2 linked regions of the Exiguobacterium sibiricum 7-3 genome follow. The protein of the gene in region 2 binds, or shares a complex with, the protein of the main gene of each other region. Links are inferred from orthologs where the notes say so. Each region holds a gene or a part of one and is shown on either strand. Other genes may lie near its edges. The genes, in order: pcrA and uvrB.

Region 1 (3,249 bases), 1.9 Mb from region 2 along the record:
CACCCCGGACCTCGACCGTCTGATTTTGACGCAGGCGGAGCGGCAAGGCTTTGATCGTCCGCAGGTTTTGTGTGATGTTCTCGCCGACCGTTCCGTCCCCTCGTGTCGCACCACGGACAAGTTGTCCGTCTTCGTACTTCAGGGAAATCGCGAGTCCGTCAAACTTCAACTCTGCAACATATGTCGTCGAACGTCCGAGTGAACGTTCGATGCGGGCGACCCACTCCCGAATTTCCGTCTCATCAAAGACGTTGCCGAGCGATAACATTGGTAAATCATGGGTCACCTTCTCAAAGGCATCGAGCGGCGCAGCACCGACGCGTTGCGTCGGTGAATCTGCCGTGATCAGTTCCGGATGTGCCGTTTCAAGTTCCGTCAGTTCCCGTAACAATTGATCATAGGTGCTGTCCGGAACAGTCGGCTGATCCTGCACGTAATATTCATAACTGTATTGGTTCAACTTTTGGCGTAATTCCTCGATTCGTGCCTGTTCTATCATCTTGACGCCTCCACTCATACCTTTTTGATTGGTGCGAATTTCGCAAGTAACCGTTTGACACCAACTTCCGGGAAGGCGATATCGATTTCTAAGCTGTCTCCTGCCCCGCGTGTCTGCACGACGGTTCCCCGGCCCCATTTTCCGTGTTCTGCTTTGTCACCGACGTTCCACCCGAGTGACTCTGCTCCTGACGTCTTCATCGCAGTCGGTTTCGTGACTGATCGGCCGATGACGGCTTTTCCTTGCGGTACCGGACGATCTTCCCATGGCAATGGTTTCGGTTTTTTACCGGTCCGTTCCAGTACTTCCTCCGGTAATTCGGCAAGAAAACGGGATTCGAGATTGGCATTGGTCCGGCCATACAGCGAACGCATCCGCGCGTGCGAAAGATACAATCGTTTTTCTGCCCGCGTGATGCCGACGTAGGCGAGGCGACGCTCCTCTTCCATCTCATCTTCATCCTGCAACGAACGGCTGTGCGGGAACAAGCCTTCTTCCATTCCGATCAGGAAGACGATTGGGAACTCGAGACCTTTGGCCGAGTGTAACGTCATCAACGTCACTTGTTCACCCGGATCACTTTCATCCAGAGAATCGACATCGGCGACCAGCGTCAAATCCGTTAAGAACGCGATAATCGTTTGTTCTTCCGAATCTGCTTTTTCGGTCTCTTTTTCAAAGTTTTGCGCAACCGTGATGAACTCGTTGATGTTCTCAAGACGGCTTTGTGCTTCGAGTGTCTTGTCTTCTTTTAAGACTTGACGGTAGCCGCTCTTCTCAAGCACTTCTTCCACCAATTCGGACAGGCTGATGAACTCTTGCATCTGTTGCAGACCAAGAATCATCGTCCGGAAATCCGTCAGTTTGGCTGCCGTTTTCGGCGCAATGCTCGACAATTCGATATCGCGAATCGCTTCCATCAGGGAAACTCCCTGCAAGTCGGCAAAATCACGCAATTTATCAATCGTTGTCGCGCCGATTCCGCGCTTCGGTTCATTGACGATTCGGGCAAACGATAAATCTTCGTTCGGATTCGAAATCAGACGCAGATAAGCCAAAACATCCTTGATTTCCTTCCGGTCGTAGAACTTCGTGCCGCCAATCATCTTGTACGGAACATTGGATTTGAGTAACGTTTCCTCAATCGCCCGCGACTGGGCATTGGTCCGGTACAGAATCGCGACATCGTTTAATTTCATTCCGTAACGTAAGGCATTGCGGATTTCCTGAACGATATAGAACGCTTCTTCCCGTTCATTTTCTGCTGTATGGACCACCAGTTTTTCGCCTTCCGCGTTTTCCGTCCAGAGTTTTTTATCTTTACGGGTGCTGTTGTTCTGAATGACGTGGTTCGCTGCGTCCAGAATCCGTTTTGAAGACCGGTAGTTTTGTTCAAGCAGGATGACTTTCGCTGTCGGATAGTCTTCCTCAAACGACAGGATATTGGCAATGTCGGCTCCGCGCCAACGGTAAATCGACTGATCCGAGTCCCCGACGACACATAAGTTTTGGTGCGCCGCTGCGAGCAGATTGACAAGATCATATTGGGCTTTGTTCGTATCTTGGTACTCATCGACATGGATGTATTGGAACTTGCGTTGGTAAAACGCCAGAACGTCCGGATTTTGTTTGAACAACTCGGTCGTCTTCCCGATCAAGTCGTCAAAATCCAGCGCGTTATTGCGGCGCAAGACGGCTTCGTATCCTTTGTAGATTTCAGCAACGGTTTTTTCGTACGGGTTCGTGACGATCGAGGCGTAAAACTCCGCGCTCCGCAATTCGTTTTTTTGACTCGAGATGATCGACAACATCGACCGTGGATCCCATTTCTTCGGATCAAGATTTTGTTCTTTTAACACAAGTTTAAGCGCCGACTGCTGGTCGCTTGAATCGAGAATCGTGAAGTTTCGGTTGTAGCCGATTTTTTCGATGTCCCGACGTAACATCCGGACACACATCGAGTGGAAGGTCGACACCCAGATGTCGTTGGCGACACCGCCGACGAGCCGGGAAATCCGGTCACGCATCTCGCGTGCCGCTTTGTTCGTAAACGTAATCGCCAAGATGTTCCACGGGGCGACTTGTTTCGCAGCCATCAAATAGGCGACACGGTGTGTCAGGACACGGGTTTTCCCGGAGCCTGCTCCCGCCATGATTAACAGCGGTCCATCGGTATGCTTGACTGCCTTTGCTTGTTCTGGATTCAATCCGCTGACAAGCTGTTCACTTAAATTAAACATCTAAATAGCCTCATTTCTATCTAAATTAGGCGAGAGTACTCGCACTTCTAAACGTAGTGAAAGTGGGAGGTGAATCGCCAGCCTCCCTTTCGGGTATAAACCTCTCAAGGAGGTGAAAATCATGTTGAAGCATAAGGCCTACAAATTCAGAATCTACCCGACAAAAGAGCAGGAAATCCTGATTGCGAAGACCATTGGTTGTTCGCGCTTCGTCTTCAACTACTTCTTATCGAAGTGGGATGAGACGTATCAAGCGACAGGCAAAGGAATGTCTTACGGTTCTTGTTCAAAAGAAATCCCGATGCTGAAGCAAGAGCACAACTGGCTGAAAGAAGTCGATAGCCATTCGCTTCAATCGAGCGTCAAACACCTGACCGATGCGTATGAACGCTTCTTCAAGAAGCAGAACGAACGGCCTCGATTCAAGTCGAAGCGCAATCCCGTTCAATCCTACAAGACCAATATCGAAAAGAAGAACCAGCTTCCCGAGGTCTCAATCGTCGGCAACAA
Region 2 (3,225 bases):
GGCCAGTTACCGGAACAGTTGATCCGTCCCCTGATCCAAGGGCGGCTGATCACGTTCTTATTGTCTGTCGTGCTCGCGGCAGGGGCATTCTTGACCGGACAGGATGTCTGGTTGTACGGCTTGCCTGTCTTGTTAATTATTCACCTGATTCTGCATCAGCGGACGAAACGACTCAACCGGTCACAGACCCCGTTGTTCCTTAATGGAAAACGTGGTGTCGTCATTCTCGGGACGTTACCGGAGAAACCGGCTTCTGAGATGGGACTGATTCCGGGTGAAGCGATTTATAAGGTCAACGGAGAGTTCGTCGAGTCGGAGAAATCATTTTATGAAGCGATTCAAAAACATAAGCCGTATCTCCGTCTCGAAGTCATGAACCATAACGGAGACGTCCGGTTCGCACAGCGGGCTTTTTATGAACAGGATCATCACGATCTTGGGATTTTGTTCGTCAGTGAGCCCGGTAATAAACGGACGAAAATCCGGACACTTCAGTGAGTCAAAATCAAAATCCAGCTAAAAAAAAAGTCCAGCCGCCGTGCTGGACTTTTTCTTTTGGTGAAAAACGGGTAACTTTTAAATGGAGCACTTCAAAATCGAATGTTTGTTCGTAAAGTGGTACAATAAAAATAGATTTTGTGAACTGGATGAGGGGGAAGAATACGATGGATTTTGAGTTAGTATCACCATTTGAACCGGGTGGCGACCAACCGGTGGCAATTGAAAAACTGATTGCAGGCGTCAAGAACGGCGAGCGCCATCAGACGTTACTTGGAGCGACGGGAACAGGGAAAACATTCACCGTCTCGAACGTCATCAAAGAGATTAAGAAGCCGACATTGGTCTTAGCGCACAACAAGACGCTTGCCGGTCAGCTGTATTCGGAGTTCAAAGAGTTCTTCCCAAATAACGCAGTCGAATATTTCGTCAGCTTTTATGATTATTATCAACCGGAAGCGTACGTACCGTCGACGGATACGTTCATCGAAAAAGACTCATCGATCAATGATGAGATTGATAAATTACGTCACTCGGCGACATCTTCTTTGTTTGAACGCGAAGATGTGCTGATTGTCGCGTCGGTATCGTGTATCTATGGTCTCGGTAATCCGGAAGAGTACAACAACCACGTGCTGTCGTTACGTGTCGGAAACGAGATGGGACGGAACGAGATGTTACGCCGTCTGATCGATATCCAATATGAACGGAACGATATCGATTTCCAGCGCGGACGGTTCCGCGTCCGGGGAGACGTCGTCGAAATTTTCCCGGCGTCGCGTGATGAACAATGTGTCCGGGTCGAATTTTTCGGAGATGAGATCGAACGCATCCGCGATATGGATCCATTGACCGGTGAAATCATTGCCGACCGGGAACACATCTCGATTTTCCCGGCATCCCACTTCGTGACGGGGGATACCCGTCTGCAAAAAGCGATTGCGAACATTGAGGCTGAGCTCGAAACGCAACTCGCGAAGATGCGCGAAGACGGTATGCTGCTTGAAGCCCAGCGTCTCGAACAACGGACGAACTACGATCTCGAGATGATGCGCGAGATGGGTTACTGTTCCGGGATTGAAAACTATTCCCGCCACTTGAACTTAATGCCACCGGGCTCGACACCGTATACGCTGATCGACTATTTCCCGAAGGACTTCCTGCTCGTCGCCGATGAGTCGCACGTGACGTTGCCGCAAATCCGCGGTATGTACAACGGCGATCAGGCACGGAAACAAGTCCTCGTCGACCACGGTTTCCGTCTGCCGTCGGCGAAGGACAACCGGCCGCTCCGGTTCGAGGAATTCGAAGAAAAGGTCAGCCAGGCGATCTATATCTCGGCGACACCGGGTCCTTACGAAATCGAACATACAAAAGAGATGGTTGAACAGATCATCCGACCGACCGGACTGGTCGACCCGACGATCGAGATTCATCCGATCACGGGACAAATCGACTACCTGATGGATAACATCCGGGAGCGCGTCGCGAAAAATGAACGGGTTCTCGTGACGACGTTGACGAAAAAAATGTCGGAAGACTTGACGGACTACCTGAAAGAACATGGCGTCAAGGTCAACTATATGCACTCGGAAATCAAGACACTCGAACGGATTGAAATCATCCGCGATTTACGGCTCGGCAAATACGATGTCCTCGTCGGGATTAACCTGTTGCGGGAAGGACTTGATATTCCGGAAGTCTCGCTCGTGACGATTCTCGATGCCGATAAAGAAGGGTTCCTGCGTTCGGAACGGTCGCTGATTCAGACGATCGGTCGGGCGGCCCGGAACTCGGAAGGGCACGTCATTCTCTTTGCTGATAAGATGACCGACTCGATGCAGCGGGCCATTGATGAAACCGATCGGCGGCGAAACATTCAGCTCGCCTTTAATAAAGAACACGGTATCACGCCGAAAACGATTCAAAAAGATGTCCGTGGTGTCATCAGTACGACGATTGAGAATGATGATACCGTCGAAAAACTCGAGAAGTTCAACAAACTGAAAAAACCGGAACGCGAAACGTTGCTCGAACAACTCGATCAAGAGATGCGTCAAGCGGCGAAAGACATGCAGTTTGAACGGGCAGCTGAATTGCGAGACCTTATCTTAGAATTGAAAGCAGGTGCCTAAGTTGGCAGAAAAAAAGAACAAAATCATCATCAAAGGCGCTCGCGTCAATAACTTACAGAACATCGATGTCGAAATTCCGCGCGATCAGCTCGTCGTCTTGACGGGCTTGTCGGGATCGGGGAAATCATCCCTCGCGTTTGATACGATTTATGCGGAAGGACAACGGCGGTATGTCGAAAGTCTGTCCGCTTATGCCCGTCAGTTTTTAGGTCAGATGGACAAACCGGATGTCGATGCGATTGAAGGACTCAGTCCGGCGATTTCAATCGACCAAAAGACGACAAGTAAAAACCCGAGGTCGACGGTCGGGACGGTCACGGAAATTTATGACTATCTGCGTCTGCTGTATGCACGGATTGGGAAACCGATCTGTCCTAATCACGGAATCGAAATCTCGAGCCAAACAATCAGTCAGATGGTCGACCAAGTGATGGAACTGCCGGAACGCAGCCGTCTGCAAATTCTCGCGCCGATTATTTCCGGACGCAAAGGAGCCCATGTCAAAGTCTTCGAAGACTTGAAAAAAGAAGGATTCGTCCGCGTCCGTGTTGATGGAGAAACGATCGATTTGACGGATGAAATCGAACTCGAG

The links.
Region 1: the proteins of uvrB (region 2) and pcrA are in contact, whole or in part, in a crystal structure (PDB 7EGT), measured with the Thermus thermophilus proteins. The link is inferred for Exiguobacterium sibiricum 7-3 from one-to-one orthologs. Residues at the interface, in WP_096411307.1 of Thermus thermophilus: Glu23, Leu25, Arg26, Asp27, Gly28, Glu29, Arg30, Phe31, Arg55, Glu326, Asp327, Phe328, Glu379, Ser382, Gln383, His398, Gly400, Arg401; in WP_096412145.1 of Thermus thermophilus: His654, Arg656, Phe657, Gln666, Asp668, Glu669, Lys680, Arg681, Leu682, Ser683, Lys685, Tyr686, Ala687.

What each region holds. Positions count from the first base shown.
Region 1 is NZ_KK211190.1:2,558,286-2,561,534, forward strand. Bases 127-3,044 are described here. They hold pcrA (DNA helicase PcrA), read right to left. Parts: upstream 2,740-3,044; coding sequence 514-2,739; downstream 127-513. Other genes in these bases: ligA (NAD-dependent DNA ligase LigA), read right to left, coding at 127-499; tnpB (IS200/IS605 family element RNA-guided endonuclease TnpB), read left to right, coding at 2,861-3,044. In the rest of the region: more of ligA, read right to left, coding at 1-126; more of tnpB, read left to right, coding at 3,045-3,249. UniProt on the Escherichia coli protein: A helicase with DNA-dependent ATPase activity. Unwinds DNA duplexes with 3'-5' polarity. Translocates on single-stranded DNA with 3'-5' polarity. Initiates unwinding more efficiently from a nicked substrate than double-stranded DNA.
Region 2 is NZ_KK211190.1:647,619-650,843, forward strand. Bases 256-3,149 are described here. They hold uvrB (excinuclease ABC subunit UvrB), read left to right. Parts: upstream 256-665; coding sequence 666-2,633; downstream 2,634-3,149. Other genes in these bases: P402_RS0104220 (hypothetical protein), read left to right, coding at 256-498; uvrA (excinuclease ABC subunit UvrA), read left to right, coding at 2,635-3,149. Outside these bases: more of P402_RS0104220, read left to right, coding at 1-255; more of uvrA, read left to right, coding at 3,150-3,225. UniProt on the Escherichia coli protein: The UvrABC repair system catalyzes the recognition and processing of DNA lesions. A damage recognition complex composed of 2 UvrA and 2 UvrB subunits scans DNA for abnormalities.